2 regions of the Piscibacillus sp. B03 genome follow, and region 1 is predicted to be linked to the other one. Evidence: riboswitches for the same ligand, from Rfam matches in the RefSeq annotation. Region 1 holds a riboswitch; the other holds the start of a gene.

Evidence for each region. A riboswitch is a leader RNA that binds a small molecule or an ion and turns the genes downstream of it on or off. The one in region 1 is predicted to bind S-adenosylmethionine.
Region 2: it holds a riboswitch for S-adenosylmethionine, as region 1 does, so the genes downstream of both, metK (methionine adenosyltransferase) here and ACTWQB_RS11560 (methionine ABC transporter ATP-binding protein) in region 1, are expected to answer to the same signal.

Annotation. Positions count from the first base shown of each region.
Region 1 covers NZ_JBQQCO010000016.1:25,452-33,225, reverse strand. Annotated here, with positions in the region: gene ACTWQB_RS11600 (acetyl-CoA C-acetyltransferase) at 1-635, shown strand, start outside; gene ACTWQB_RS11595 (acyl-CoA dehydrogenase family protein) at 656-2,440, shown strand; gene ACTWQB_RS11590 (hypothetical protein) at 2,583-2,798, shown strand; gene ACTWQB_RS11585 (arsenate reductase family protein) at 2,920-3,276, shown strand; gene gcvH (glycine cleavage system protein GcvH) at 3,357-3,740, shown strand; gene ACTWQB_RS11575 (toprim domain-containing protein) at 3,794-4,240, shown strand; gene ACTWQB_RS11570 (thioredoxin family protein) at 4,243-4,554, shown strand; gene ACTWQB_RS11565 (TlpA disulfide reductase family protein) at 4,551-4,970, opposite strand; SAM riboswitch class I at 5,057-5,166, shown strand; SAM riboswitch class I at 5,290-5,397, shown strand; gene ACTWQB_RS11560 (methionine ABC transporter ATP-binding protein) at 5,491-6,519, shown strand; gene ACTWQB_RS11555 (methionine ABC transporter permease) at 6,509-7,177, shown strand; gene ACTWQB_RS11550 (MetQ/NlpA family ABC transporter substrate-binding protein) at 7,234-7,774, shown strand, end outside.
Region 2 covers NZ_JBQQCO010000014.1:11,110-18,883, forward strand. Annotated here, with positions in the region: gene asnB (asparagine synthase (glutamine-hydrolyzing)) at 1-1,764, opposite strand, end outside; gene ACTWQB_RS10490 (hypothetical protein) at 1,834-1,977, opposite strand; partial or broken gene ACTWQB_RS10495 (IS110 family transposase) at 2,148-2,573, opposite strand; gene metK (methionine adenosyltransferase) at 2,773-3,972, opposite strand; SAM riboswitch class I at 4,115-4,222, opposite strand; gene pckA (phosphoenolpyruvate carboxykinase (ATP)) at 4,589-6,169, shown strand; gene ACTWQB_RS10510 (YwbE family protein) at 6,385-6,582, opposite strand; gene ytkD (RNA deprotection pyrophosphohydrolase) at 6,793-7,266, opposite strand; gene ACTWQB_RS10520 (hypothetical protein) at 7,297-7,774, opposite strand, start outside.

The DNA.
Region 1 (7,774 bases):
AAGAAGGTAAGTTCGATGACGAAATCGTTCCAGTTGAAGTGACGAATCGTGAGGTAGGTCCGGATAACAAAGTTAAAGAAACAACCATTATATTAGAGCGTGACGAAGGTGTCCGTGCAGGAACGACAAAAGAGATTCTAGGAAAGTTAAAACCTGCATTTAATGTAAAAGGAAGCGTTACTGCAGGTAACTCATCACAAATGAGTGATGGTGCAGCATCTGTTTTAGTCATGGATCGTGAAAAAGCTGAAAAAGAAGGCTTAACGCCAATCTTAAAATTCCGCTCATTCACCGTTGCAGGTGTAGAGCCTGAAATTATGGGTGTCGGTCCTGTAAAAGCCATACCAAAAGCTGTAGAACAAGCAGGTTTAACACTAGATGACATTGGCTTATTCGAATTAAACGAAGCGTTCGCCTCTCAGTCGTTACAAGTTATTCGTGAGCTTGGCTTAAACGAAGATATTGTTAACGTCAATGGTGGTGCAATTGCTTTAGGTCACCCACTAGGTTGTACGGGTACCAAACTAACCATTTCACTTATGAACGAAATGAAGCGTCGTGATGTGAAATATGGTGTCGTAACAATGTGTATTGGTGGCGGAATGGGCGCTGCTGGAGTATTTGAATTACTTTAATTTCCAAGGGGGATTTTAAAATGAGTGAAACAACTGAAAAAGTATTTAAGGGTGGCGGCTTCTTAGTCGAAGATGTGAAGGCTGAAGATATTTTAACGCCAGAAGATTTTACTGAAGAACATAAAATGATTGCTAGAACTACTGAAGAGTATGTTAAGAATGAAGTTTGGCCAGTCATTGACAATTTAGAAAACCATGAGTTCGATAAATCTGTTGACCTTCTTAAAAAAGCTGGTGAGCTAGGGTTATTAGGTGCAGATGTACCTGAAGAATACGGTGGACTTGAGCTTGATAAGATCGCATCTTCATTAATTACGGAAAAAATGTCATTAGCTGGTGGTTTCTCGATTTCACACGGTGCACACGTGGGAATTGGGTCACTTCCAATCGTATTTTTCGGTAATGAAGAGCAAAAACAAAAATACTTACCAGCATTAGCGACTGGTGAAAAGTTAGCAGCTTATGCGTTAACTGAGCCAGGCTCTGGATCTGACGCATTAGGTGCGAAAACGACTGCTAAGCTAAACGAAGCTGGTACTCACTACGTACTAAATGGTGAAAAGCAATGGATCACAAACTCAGCATTCGCTGATGTGTTCGTTGTTTATGCAAAAATTGATGGCGACAAGTTCACAGCGTTTATCGTTGAGCGTGACTTCCCAGGCGTATCAACAGGTGCTGAAGAGAAGAAAATGGGTATCAAATCATCTTCTACTCGTACATTAATTTTAGAGGATGCTGAAGTACCAGTTGAGAATGTGTTAGGTGAAATTGGCCGTGGACACGTAATTGCATTTAACATCCTAAACGTTGGTCGTTACAAGCTAGCCATCGGTGGTGTTGGTGGTGCCAAGCACGCAATTGAAGTTGCAACAAAATACGCAAATGAACGTAAGCAGTTCAACACACCTATTTCTAAATTCCGTCTAATTCAAGAAAAATTAGCAAGCGTTGCGGCTAATACGTACGCAAATGAAAGTGCTGTTTACCGTACAGTTGGCCTATTTGAGCAACGTCTAGGTGGATTAACGAAAGAACAACAAAATGAAGGAAATGAAGTAGCGAAGAGTATCGCTGAATACGCGATTGAGTGCTCAATGAACAAATACATGGCTACTGAATTATTAGACTTTGCAGTGGATGAAGCAGTACAGATCCACGGTGGTTATGGTTTCATGCAAGAGTATGAAGTTGAGCGTATGTACCGCGATTCTCGTATCAACCGTATCTTTGAAGGTACAAACGAAATCAACCGTATGATCGTTCCTGGCACATTCATGAAGAAAGCTATGAAAGGCGAACTTCCATTATTACAAAAAGCTCAAGGACTACAAGAAGAGCTTATGACAATGATGCCAGAACCAGTTGGCGATGAGCCATTAGAGCAAGAATACTACCTACTTAAAAATGCTAAGAAAATTGGCTTACTAGTAGCAGGTGTTGCGGCTCAGAAATATGGTGAAAAGCTTGAGCAAGAACAAGAATTACTAGTGAACATTGCAGACGTTGCAGCTGAAATCTATAACATGGAATCAGCGATTTTACGTACTCAAAAATCATTAGACAACGTAGGAGTTGAGAAGAGCCAGCAAAAGCTAAGCTTAACTCAAGTTTACGTACAAGAAGCGTTCAACCGCATTGAAGCACACGCGAAAGAGACATTAATCGCAAGTGACGAAGGTGACAGCTTACGCATGATGCTAGGTGCCCTTCGCAAGCTTACTCGTCACGATCCAGTTAACGTGATCGAGAAGAAACGCGACATCGCAGCAGCAATCATCGAAGCAGAAAAATATGTCGTTTAATTGATAAGGAAAACAGCCGGACGCGCCCGGCTGTTTTTTTATGAACAGTCGACAGTCTACACGGGTGTGTGCTTGTAACCTGAAATCTTACGTTCATAAATTGGAATTAACGTTTATAAGAGGTGAAGTTACGTTCAAAAAAGTGAAAAACCCGTTCATAAATAGGGAAAACCCGTTCATAAATAGAGAAAACCCGTTCATAAATAGGGAAAACCCGTTCATAAATAGGGAAAACCCGTTCATAAATAGGGAAAACCCGTTCATAAATGGGGAAAACCCGTTCATAAATGGGGAAAACCCGTTCATAACAGGTAAAAATAAAGCAATAAGCAACGCACTTGGTAGGTTAACCTACTAAAATTGTCACAATTTATAAGCGAACGCACACTGCCCTAATAGGGGTGAGACATTATCTGCAAAATGCTAAATTATCCGAAGAAAGAACTTTTTATGTTAATATAAACTTAGGAGGTGCTTGTATGAGTTTAACAGTCTATCAGTACCCTAAATGTGGGACTTGTCGCAAAGCATTAAAGTGGTTAGATGAAAATGAAGTTGAGTATGAATCAGTACATATTGTGGACAATCCTCCTTCACAGTCGGAATTAAAGGATTTGATCCAGAAAAGTGAACTTCCTGCGAAGAAGTTTTTTAACACATCAGGTAAGAAGTACAGAGAGCTTGGTCTTAAAGACAAATTAAAAGATATGTCTGAAGACGAGATGACAGAGCTACTCGCGACCGATGGAATGTTAATTAAACGCCCGATTGCAACAGATGGCAATAAGGTCACAGTTGGTTTCAAAGAGGAAACTTTTGAACAAACATGGAAATAAGTTGTGTTTGATTGTGTAAATTATCAGTATTTTGTTGTATCATTAATTTTAGATATATGAAAAGTTGGAGGGTTAAAGATATGAGCTTACCGAAAGAATATCGTTATTCTAAAGAACACGAATGGGTAAAAGTTGAAGGAGACAAAGTTAGAATTGGGATTACAGAATTCGCACAAGACGAACTAGGCGACATCGTATTCGTTGAACTACCAGAAGTGGGTGACGAATTAGAATTAGATGAGCCGTTCGGTAGCGTTGAATCTGTAAAGACAGTTTCAGAACTTTACGCTCCAGTATCAGGTAAAATTGTGGAGATTAACGAAGAGCTTGAAGATAGCCCTGAGTTAGTTAATGAATCACCATTTGAAAAAGCATGGATGGTTGTCGTTGAACTTAGCGACGAATCTCAGCTTGAAGATTTAATGGATGCAGACGCATATCAAGAAATGACTGATTCTGAGTAATGTCTAGAAAAGGCTGATCCGTGTTGGGTCGGCTTTTCTTATTTTAGAGTTAAATGACTAGTTTAAATAAAATGGTGGGAATATATATAGTAATTAAGGGAACGTTTAATCGTTCATATTATGGTATAGATGGTGATGACATGGATGAAATGTCGAGAGTGTTAATTGTTGAGGGGAAACAGGATCGTAAGAAAATCCAAAAAATCTTAGACGATGAAGACGTCTTCATACTATGCACATTTGGAACATTAGGCATTGATGCGTTAGAAGAGTTAGTTGACGACTATCATTTATTCGATCGTGATGTTTTTATATTTACTGACACAGATGAACCTGGGGAAAAACTAAGAAAAATGTTAAACCAAGAGTTATCTCATGCGGAAAATATATATATCGATAAAAAATATCGAGAGGTTGAGGATGCTCCTGAGCATGTGTTAGCATCTTTATTGCTATCAGCTAATATGAGAGTTAAAGTGGAGTACTTGAAAGGATTTTAACAGTGATCGAAATCAATCAAAAGCAAGCCTATTTTCTAACACAAAAAAAGGACTATCACATCATTTTTGTGAATAGTCCTTTTTGTGGCACATGCAAGGTAGCCAGGCGCATGTTGGAATACATAGAAGAAACGTTAGGCAAAGAAATCTTCTACGAATTGAATGTAACACTAGCACCTAATTGGGTTCAGGAACATGAAGTTACCAGTGTTCCGTGTTTAATGGTTTTTAAAAAAGGCGATAATCTTGATCGTTTATATACATTCCATTCCGTTCCCTACCTGTTAAAAGAGATGGGGCCATACTTAGTTTAGAGCGCCTCACTTAGCTTATGAATGACTTCAACAAAGTCGGCTTGGTCACCAAAATGGCCGATGATTTCACCTTCACGGTTAATCACAACGGTCGTTGGGACGCCTGTACAATCATATAAGTCATAAATCTCACGCCCTCGATCTTTTAAGACAGGTTGTGTTAAAAATTGGTCTTGATATTTTAACGCTTCTTCATCACCATGTTCACGGTCTGTTACATTAATCGTAACCATTTCAAGCTCATCATTTCGAGATGTTTTGAAAAACTGTTCTTTTTTTGGAAGGTCACGGGCACAATCTGGGCACCATGATACCCAGAAGGTTAATACGACGACTTTTTCGCCAATGACATCTTCTAATCGAAATGTTTCGTCTGGATTATCTAAGTAAGGAAGTTCAAATAATGGTGCTTTCATGGTTGGATCATCCTTTTATAATTTTTTATTGACTTGTCTACATTACTATGCTAACATAATAATCATCGAAAATAACATAACTTAATTTCTTATCCAGAGAGGCGGAGGGACTGGCCCTGCGAAGCCCGGCAACCATTAGGATTTTTCCTAACAGGTGCTAATTCCAGCAATGAGGTTGATCATTGCAAGATAAGGAAAGTGACGACGTATTCGACTCTTTTCTTGTGCTTGCAAGAAAAGAGTTTTTTAATTATTTTAGAAACGATCTGCCAAGATTTTTCACTAAAACGATTGATTTATAAAAATATACAAATAATAACTCTTATCCAGAGAGGTGGAGGGACTGGCCCGACGAAGCCCAGCAACCATCAGGTCAAACCTGACAGGTGCTAATTCCTGCAAAGCGCAAAGCTTTGAGAGATGAGAGAACGGATTGTACCTTTCTGTTCTCTTGTGAATGGAAAGGTATTTTTATTAGTTAAATCATTAATGATTAAAAGGGTTAAAGGGAGATTTATATATGATTACAATCAAAGGATTGTCAAAAGTTTTTAAAACAAAACACCAAGAAGTTAAAGCTGTCGATGATGTTTCAATAAACATTAATAAGGGTGAAATATTCGGGGTTATCGGTTACAGTGGTGCGGGGAAAAGTACATTTATCCGCTTAATCAATCGACTTGAAGAGCCAACAAGTGGTGATGTGGTGATTAATAATACGAACATTACTGACTTAAGCATTGGAAAGTTGCGTCGCGAACGCCAAAAGGTCGGCATGATCTTCCAGCATTTCAACTTACTATGGTCGAGAACGGTTTTTGAAAATATTGCATTTCCTCTTGAAATTGCAGGTATACCGAAAGCAGAACGTCGTGAGAAAGTGCTCGAGCTTATTGAACTTGTTGGATTAAAAGGGCGAGAAAATTCCTACCCTTCTCAACTAAGTGGTGGACAGAAGCAACGTGTTGGAATCGCCCGTGCTTTAGCAAACGACCCTGATGTCCTACTTTGTGATGAAGCAACGTCAGCTTTAGACCCTGAGACAACAGACGATATTTTGGACTTGCTCGTTTCGATTAATAAAAAGCTTAACTTAACGATCATCATGATTACACACGAAATGCATGTCATTCAGAAGATTTGTCATCGCGTGGCTGTAATGGATCAAGGAAAGGTTGTTGAACAAGGGGATGTCTTAAACGTTTTCGTCAAACCACAATCAAAGACGGCAAAACGTTTTGTGCAACAGCTCAGTCCTCTAGAGCATCTACAAGGAGACTTAAAGCGTTTCATTACAAATGACCCGAATACAGAAGTGGTCAAACTCCACTTTATCGGAAATGATGCTAAACGCGCTTTAATCTCTGATGTTATAAGAAAGTTCTCTGTCGACATCAACATATTACAAGGTTCTATATCACCTACTCAAGAAGGGGCTTACGGTACGCTATATGTTGAAATAAGCGGTGAAGAGAAATTAATCACCGAAACGATCGACTACATTCAGTCATCAGGTGTGGAAGTCGAGGTGATTCAAGATGTTAAATGAGTTATTCCCGAATTTAAAAATGGAAGAGATGTGGGTGGCAACCTATGAAACGTTATACATGACGGTGATTTCAGTCATAGGCACGATCATTCTTGGAATCTTATTAGGTTTATTATTATTTTTAACAGAAAAAGGAAACCTTTGGCAGAACTATTTGTTAAATATAATCACAGCCTCGGCTGTTAACATATTCCGAGCCATCCCATTTATCATATTAATTCTATTGTTATTCCCTTTTACTGATTTTTTAATGGGAACGATTAGGGGGCCAAAAGCGGCGTTACCGGCACTAATTATTGGCGCGGCACCATTCTATGCTAGGCTAGTCGAAATTGCTTTTAAAGAAGTTGATAAAGGTGTCATTGAAGCAGCCAAATCAATGGGTGCTAAAACTCATACGATCATTTTTAAAGTACTGCTACCTGAGTCAATGCCAGCCTTAATCTCAGGAATTACGGTTACAGCTATTGCATTAATCAGTTATACGGCAATGGCAGGTGTCATTGGAGCTGGAGGATTAGGTGACCTAGCTTATATGAAAGGGTTCCAACGTAGAGATTTTGATGTTGTGTTTGCGTGTACTATCTTCATTGTCATTATCGTATTTATTTTCCAATTTATTGGAGATACGTTATCTAGAAAACTAGACAAAAGATAAGTTATTAGCAGCAATGAGCTGTTAACTATATAAAAGATTTGAAGGGAGATTTACAAATGAAAAAAATCAATGCATTAATCGTATTAACTTTATTATCCTTAGTATTAGTTGCTTGTGGAACATCGGGTGGTTCTGGAGATGAAGATTCCAATGAGATCACTGTAGGTGCAACTAGTGTTCCGCATGCTGAAGTTTTAGAAGAAGCTAAACCACTTCTTGAAGAGGAAGGTATTACACTAAACATCGAAACGTACCAAGATTATGTTTTACCAAATGAAGATTTAGATAATGGCACGTTAGATGCGAACTATTTTCAACACATTCCTTATTTAGAAGATCAAATTTCTGAGTTTGGTTATGATTTTGCTAACCTTGGTGGTATTCACATCGAGCCAATGGGAATTTATTCTCAAAACATCACAAATATTAATGAAATTGAGGATGGAACAGAAGTCATAATGAGTCGTTCTGTTACTGATCATGGACGTATTTTATCATTACTTCAAGAAAATGATTTAATTAAACTTAATGAAGATGTTGATCCAGTATCAGCGACATTAGAAGATATAGAGGAAAACCCACATAATTTAGAATTTG
Region 2 (7,774 bases), on a different contig from region 1:
TTTTTCTAATAAGTTAAGGACATATAGTTTATTGATTAAATGATCAGTTTGGCTTTCTAAAATAAGATTACGAGCCCAGTCGTAAAGTTCATCTTTCAACCAGTGACGGATTGGAACTGGGAAACCTAATTTCTTACGGTTTAACACGTGATCGGGCACGATGCCTTGAACCGCTTCTCTTAAAATTGATTTCGTGGTGCCGTTCGCAATCTTATATTCAACCGGAATTTGGCTGGCCACTCTCATGACTTCATGATCTAAAAATGGAACGCGAAGCTCAAGTGAATGAGCCATCGTCATTCGGTCTGCCTTCAATAAAATATCCCCCCGCATCCACGTATGCATATCAATGTACTGCATTTGTGTAACAGGGTGTTCGTTCTTCACTTGTTGATAGAGTGGATTGGTAATGGTTTGATAAGGGAGCGACTCATTATAATTTTGTAGTAAGTACGCTTTTTCCGCTTCTTCAAACATTTTTGCATTACCGATGTATCGTTCTTGTAATGGTGTTGTGCCTCGTATTAAAAAGCTCTTCCCTTTAACTCCTTCAGGCAAAACCATTGCGACTCTTCCAAGTAAATGTTTCGCTGGCTTTGGAATAGAGTTAAAGACTTCTAACGATTGTGGTTCTCTATAAATATTATAACCACCAAACAACTCATCTGCGCCTTCGCCTGACAACACAACTGTCACGTGTTTGCTAGCTTCTCGACTTACAAAATAGAGAGGTACACAAGCAGGATCTGCTAAAGGATCGTCGGCATGCCAGATAATCTTTGGTAGACGAGAAACAAACTCTTCAGGTGTAATCGTATATGAAATGTTCTCAACACCTAATGCTTCTGCAGATTCTTTAGCGACATCGACTTCTGAGTAACCTTCTTGTTCAAACCCTACAGAAAAGGTTTTAAGATTAGGGTTAATTTCTTTTGCCAAAGCGACCATAATCGTAGAGTCAATTCCTCCTGATAAGAAAGAACCGACTGGAACATCACTACGCATGTGAACCTTCACCGAGTCTATTAACACGTCTTGAATATTAGAGATCAGTTGATTTTTCTCTATATGCTTAGGCTTGAATTCAACTTGATAATATTTTTCAAAAGTAGGGTCTTCACCTGGCTTCATGTGAAAGTAGTGACCAGGTTCGACTTTTTTAATATTTTCAGTAAGTGTGTATGGTTCTGGGACGAATTGATAACTTAGATAGTGTTGTAAACTATCAAGGTCTAATTCCTGATGGCTGTTCATGATTTCTAATAAGCTCTTTTTCTCTGATGCGAAGAATGTTCCTTGGTCATTTGTTGAGTAAAACAAAGGCTTAATCCCAAATGGATCGCGTGCTCCAAAAAGCTCTTGTTCTTGTTTATCCCAAATTAAAATGCCAAACATTCCTCTTAAACGTTTAAACGCCTCGCCGCGATATTTTTTAAATAACGCTAGGATGACTTCAGAATCCGATTCAGTAGAAAAATCATAGCCTTCTTCTAATAAATCTTTTCTTAATTCTACATAGTTATAAATCTCACCATTAAAGACCATCCAGTACCGTTGATCTTCGTAAGATAATGGCTGGTGGCCACTCTCTAAATCAATAATACTCAATCTCCTAAAACCAAACGATACACAAGAATCAACATAATACCCTTCATCATCAGGTCCACGGTGTGCAATCAGGTTATTCGCCTTAGCCATCCGTTGCTTGAGATGTTCATTGGGTTCAGATGCTTCATTCTTGATTAGTCCAATAAAACCGCACACAGACAACACTCCCTCAATAAATTAATTATTTCTTAGAATTTCGCCGTTTTTCTTTGATTTTTTATGGTTTTATTGCTTTTGAATCAAGTGGTGGCCACCAATTGATTCAAAATTAGGCTGAAATTGGTAGTTGAATGGCCATCCAACCACCCAAATTGGATATATATTCCAATTTAGTGGAATTTTTATAATCGCACGACTGGATCTCCACATTCACATGGCGGTAAACCTTCCCATGTCTCTCGGCGTCAATGCGCGTAAATTCCTTCGTTCAACCTATCCATGCGTGGCTGCCGGAAATGCTCCTTAAGTGGGTCATAGCCCTAATGGTTGTATATCGACCGGCTAATCCGTGCTTCAAATGTCCATTTATCATCAAAGCCTAACAAATTATGCATTTGGGCTTGAATAGAATTAAGATCTTCTTGAATGATATCGTGAAGCTTCATGCCTTCACGTAATTCAGCGTACACATCCTCAGGTAATGTTGGTTCATGATACCGACCGTCACGTACGATTTGCGCAATGAAGACCTCGTTCTTTTAAAAAGTAAGCTAAGTTTAGCCAATAATGACCCGTTGGTTCCATGCCCACAAGATAGAACGGTTTAATTCATGTGATAAGGATTCGATCCATTGGACGAATCCATTGAATCCCTCTAGTGTGTTATGGAATACGAATCGTTTGGTTAAATCGATTCCTCGATCATCAATAGCACGCGCAACGTGCTTGTGTTTGGCGATATCAACGCCGATAATAATTGTGTTTTCCGTGATTTGCATTAATCGTTTGTTTTGTGTAAAATCCATTTTGAGTCCTCCTTCGGTATTTTCGAGGTCATTGTTTCGTGACGTGACACTCTCTATACTACCAAGGAGGGCTTTTTTTGTGTAACTCCAAATAACCTCATCTAGGGTCAATTTTTCTTATTACAGGAATGCTCCTTATAAAGTCATTTTTGTTTTCATTATAAAGACGTTTATAAGGTAAGTTTTGTCACGATTTGTTTTAATTATTAATATATTTTTTTAATTCATCTACGCGATCAGTATATTCCCATGTAAAATCTTCATCATTTCGTCCAAAATGACCATAGGCAGCAGTCTTTTTATAGATTGGTCTTCTTAAATCTAACATTTTAATAATACCTGCTGGACGAAGGTCAAATGTTTCACGAATCGCTTCTACGATTTTAGCTTCTTTAACTTTTCCAGTACCAAATGTGTTTACTGAAATAGATACAGGTTGTGCAACACCAATAGCATAGGCTAGCTGCACTTCACATGCATCTGCTAAACCAGCTGCCACTATGTTTTTTGCCACGTAACGTGCCGCATAAGCAGCTGATCGGTCTACTTTCGTAGCATCCTTACCACTGAAGGCACCGCCACCGTGTCTAGCATATCCGCCGTACGTATCAACGATAATTTTACGACCTGTCAACCCAGCATCGCCTTGTGGCCCACCGATGACAAATCGACCTGTTGGGTTAATAAGGTACTTCGTTTTGTCATCAATTAAGTCAGACGGCACAACTGGTCGAATGACTTTTTCAATTAAATCATCATTAATTTGTTGTAATGTAATTTCAGGATGGTGTTGAGTTGAGATCACAATTGTATCCACTCGTTCAGGTTGTCCATCATCATCGTACTCTACTGTCACCTGAGTCTTACCATCGGGACGTAAGTAATCTAACTCACCAGACTTACGAACGTCACTTAAACGTTTCGAAAGCTTATGTGATAACGAGATTGGTAATGGCATCAGTTCCTCAGTTTCGTTAGACGCATAACCGAACATTAACCCTTGGTCACCTGCACCAATCGCTTCAATCTCTTCATCTGTCATGCTACCTTCACGCTTCTCGTATGCCTCGTTAACACCTTGTGCAATATCAGGTGATTGTTCGTCAATGGATGTCAGCACTGAGCATGTCTCAGCGTCGAAGCCATATTTAGCACGTGTGTAACCAATGTCTTTAATCGTTTCGCGAACGATTGCTGGAATGTCTACGTAAGTTGTCGTTGAGATTTCACCCGTTACTAATACTAAGCCCGTTGTGACTGTCGTTTCACAAGCCACCCTTGCATTTGGATCTTCCTTTAAAATTTCATCTAAAATTGCATCCGAGATTTGATCACAAATTTTATCCGGATGGCCTTCCGTTACGGATTCGGAAGTAAATAGTCGACGTTGATGTGTCATAAAATCGTTTCCTCCTCGATTTGGATCTTCAACGGCTCTCTTATGTGTGAAAAGCTATATTAACTTCATTGATATTTTACCCAAAACACAGAAAAAACCTTTCCACAATTATGAGGAAAGGTTCATTACGCATGGCCTTTCACTCTTATCGTTCAAGGGATCTTCCCCTTGCATCAGGTTAGCACCTGTCACATATGTGATGGTTGCTGAGTTTCATAGGGCCTGCACCCTCCACTGCTCTTGATAAGAGACGTACCGTTCTGATTTATCATAACTTGAAACCACACGAGTGTCAATGGATATTGACCCAACTTCACGCCCTCGCATAATTTATAAGACTTGGATTTTAATATTAATTTTTGTCATATTAAAGGGACAATAAATATAATTTTGCAGCCTTTAACACATAAAAGTTAAAAACAGTTCAAAAAACTATAATCTTATCACTATGACAGGCTTACATTTTAATTTATAATAAAGAACGGCATTAAGAAAAATTATGAAAAATTATTCAATTAGTATGGTTTATTAAAATAAATGTGTTATACTATTAATCAAATAAACTTATTAATTATGAATAATTTTGTATTGAAAAGGATGGTTAGGTGTGAAAACTATGAATGTTCAAGCGTCTGTATCTCAGCTTAATCAACATAAAAATAATCAGGCGAATTTACCAATCGCCAGTTTAGTAGAACGTATTTTATCTAGAGAAGAAGGTATGTTAACGTCAACTGGTGCTGTTCGTGCCACGACTGGAAAGTATACAGGACGTTCGCCAAAAGATAAATTTATTGTGGAAGATGAAGAAACAAAGGATAAAGTGGATTGGGGTTCAGTTAACCAACCAATCAGCGAAGATATTTTCTTAAATCTATTTAATAAGGTAACAGATTACTTATCTGAACGAGATGAGATCTTTACGTTTGATGGTTTTGCAGGTGCTGATGAAAAGTACCGCTTACCAATCCAAGTAGTAACTGAGTTTGCATGGCATAATCTATTTGCGAATCAGTTATTTATTCGTCCAACCGATGAAGAATTAGCTAACCACAATGCAGAGTTCACAGTAGTATCGGCTCCACACTTCAAAGCTAATCCTGAAGTAGACGGAACGAACTCTGAAGCATTTGTGATAGTATCATTCAAACACCGCATCGTGTTAATTGGTGGTACGGAGTATGCTGGAGAAATTAAGAAATCAATTTTCTCAGTTATGAACTATATGCTTCCAACGAAACAAGATGTTCTACCAATGCACTGCTCAGCGAATGTTGGTGGAGAAGGCGATGTGGCATTATTCTTCGGACTTTCCGGCACAGGTAAAACAACATTATCAGCTGATCCAAACCGTCGTTTAATCGGTGATGATGAGCATGCTTGGTCGCAAAACGGAATCTTCAACATTGAAGGTGGCTGTTATGCAAAATGTGTAAACCTTTCAGAAGAAAAAGAACCGCAGATTTACAATGCGATTCGCTTTGGCGCCGTTTTAGAAAACGTTGTCGTTGATGAAGAGTCACGCTTACCGGATTATGACGACACAAGCTTAACTGAAAATACACGTGCCGCTTATGCGATTGATCATATCGATAACATTATCGAGCCTAGCATTGCAGGTCACCCTAATACAATCGTATTCTTAACAGCTGACGCATTCGGAGTTTTACCTCCAATCAGTAAATTAACGAAAGAACAAGCGATGTATCACTTCTTAAGTGGTTACACAAGTAAATTAGCTGGTACAGAACGCGGTGTAACAGAGCCAGAAGCTACATTCTCAGCATGCTTCGGTTCACCATTCTTACCATTACCTGCAGCAGAATATGCGAAAATGTTAGGTGAGAAAATTGATGAGCATGATGCTCAAGTATTCTTAGTTAACACTGGCTGGACTGGTGGATCATATGGTGAAGGTAGCCGTATGAAACTTAGCTACACTCGTGCGATGGTTCAAGCAGCCCTAGAAGGTGAGTTAAACAACGTTGAAACAACACAAGATGAGTTCTTTGGCCTATCGATTCCAACACATTGCCCAGGCGTTCCAAGTGACGTCTTAAACCCTAAGAAAACTTGGAATGACAAAGATGCTTATGATGTGAAAGCTAAAGAATTAGCTAGCAAGTTCCATGATAACTTCAAAAAGTTCGACCACGTGACTGACGACATCCGTCAAGCAGGTCCGACATATAAATAATATTTAAAAAGACGTTCCAATTTTGGAGAAAACGTCAAATAACTAGATATATATCATACGGATAACACATTTTTGAAACTTAAATCTCCAAGTGGATTAAACCTAAGAAATGCCTATATAAAGGCATTTCTTTTTTTAGTAGATGTGTCTATTTTGTCAGTTTTAATGTTATCTTTACGTTTTAAAACAAAACCCATCCAATGAGTTGGATAGGGTTAATCAAGATGAATCTCCTTCACACGTCCGACATCGCCTGATGTTAATCGGACTTTGATGCCGTGTGGATGATGAGGGCTATTGGTTAAAATTTCGCCGACTATACCGTTGGTTAAGCGACCTGAACTCTGATCACGTTTTAGAACAATGGATACAGACTGACCGGGCTTAATGGATGGTCGTTTGGTTGGATCCATGGAAGCACCTCCTTTTCACTAGTATAGCATAGGATGGGGGAAGGGACTTAATCGCTCGTGATGCTGATCCTATCAATCCATTGTCGCTGTGCCTAAGGATAATGTCGGTAAAATCAATGAATTCGATGTTTTTCTGAGGTAGTTTTATAAAACATAAGCAACATTATTTGAATCAGTGAGCAAATAAAAAACACCCGATTTGCTCGAGTGCTATGTCAAAAACCGTTCTTCTACTATTTTCATTGCTTTTACTAAAACTTGATCCTTCATCATAAAGCTAAAGCGTCGGTCTCGCTTTATATTTTTCGGTAAATCGTCCATTAAGACCGGGCCTTCTGTTTCGTAATAGTGTGCTTCATCCTCTAAAACATCAACATCAGCGAAATAGATGTTTTTAATAATATCTCCACCTTTTCCATCGACATAATATTGTCCGATGAAATAAAGCTCTGAAACTAAACCACCCGTCTCTTCTTTGACTTCACGGATGGCGGCCTCTTCAGATATTTCCCCTTCTTCAACCTTGCCCCCAGGGAACTCAATGCCTCGATCTGAGTGCTTTGTTAAAAGCCATTGATTTTGATAACGTGTGATGACCCACACATGCTTTGGTTGTTTTGAAAATGCTTCTCTTCCGATTACTAATTTTACTGTATTGTTGTAATAGTCTTTGAATACTTCCACGCGTCGGTTACATTCCTTTATGTTTGAGAATTATTGGTATTGTACATTTATTATATACGGTTCTCCATTCTCATTCAATTTTAGATCAATGACAATACGATAATTCCCATAAAAGTCCGACTCATTATCTTGAGTAATGCGGTACGTTTCGTCGTCTAGTTGTTCTTTGTTAAAATCTTGATCCGAATCAAACCATGGTGGCGTGTCCATTCCTTTAAGATATAAGGTTTGCCCTTCTTCATAATAAATTTCATCTACAAAATAATCTACTACTTTACGCTCTGCGATTTGATCAAAGCTAGACTTGTATTCTTCTAGTGATTGATAGTTTAACACTTTCCACTGATCATCCGTTTCTTGAACAAGTTGGTCCATAAACTGGTTAAGGACCTGATTAATATCTTCATTTGATAGTTCAGCTTGTTCACTCGTCCAATCAGCTTGTCCTGTCACTTTTGAAGATACAACATGCTTTGAAAAATCTTCGGAATTATAAGAACTAGATTCT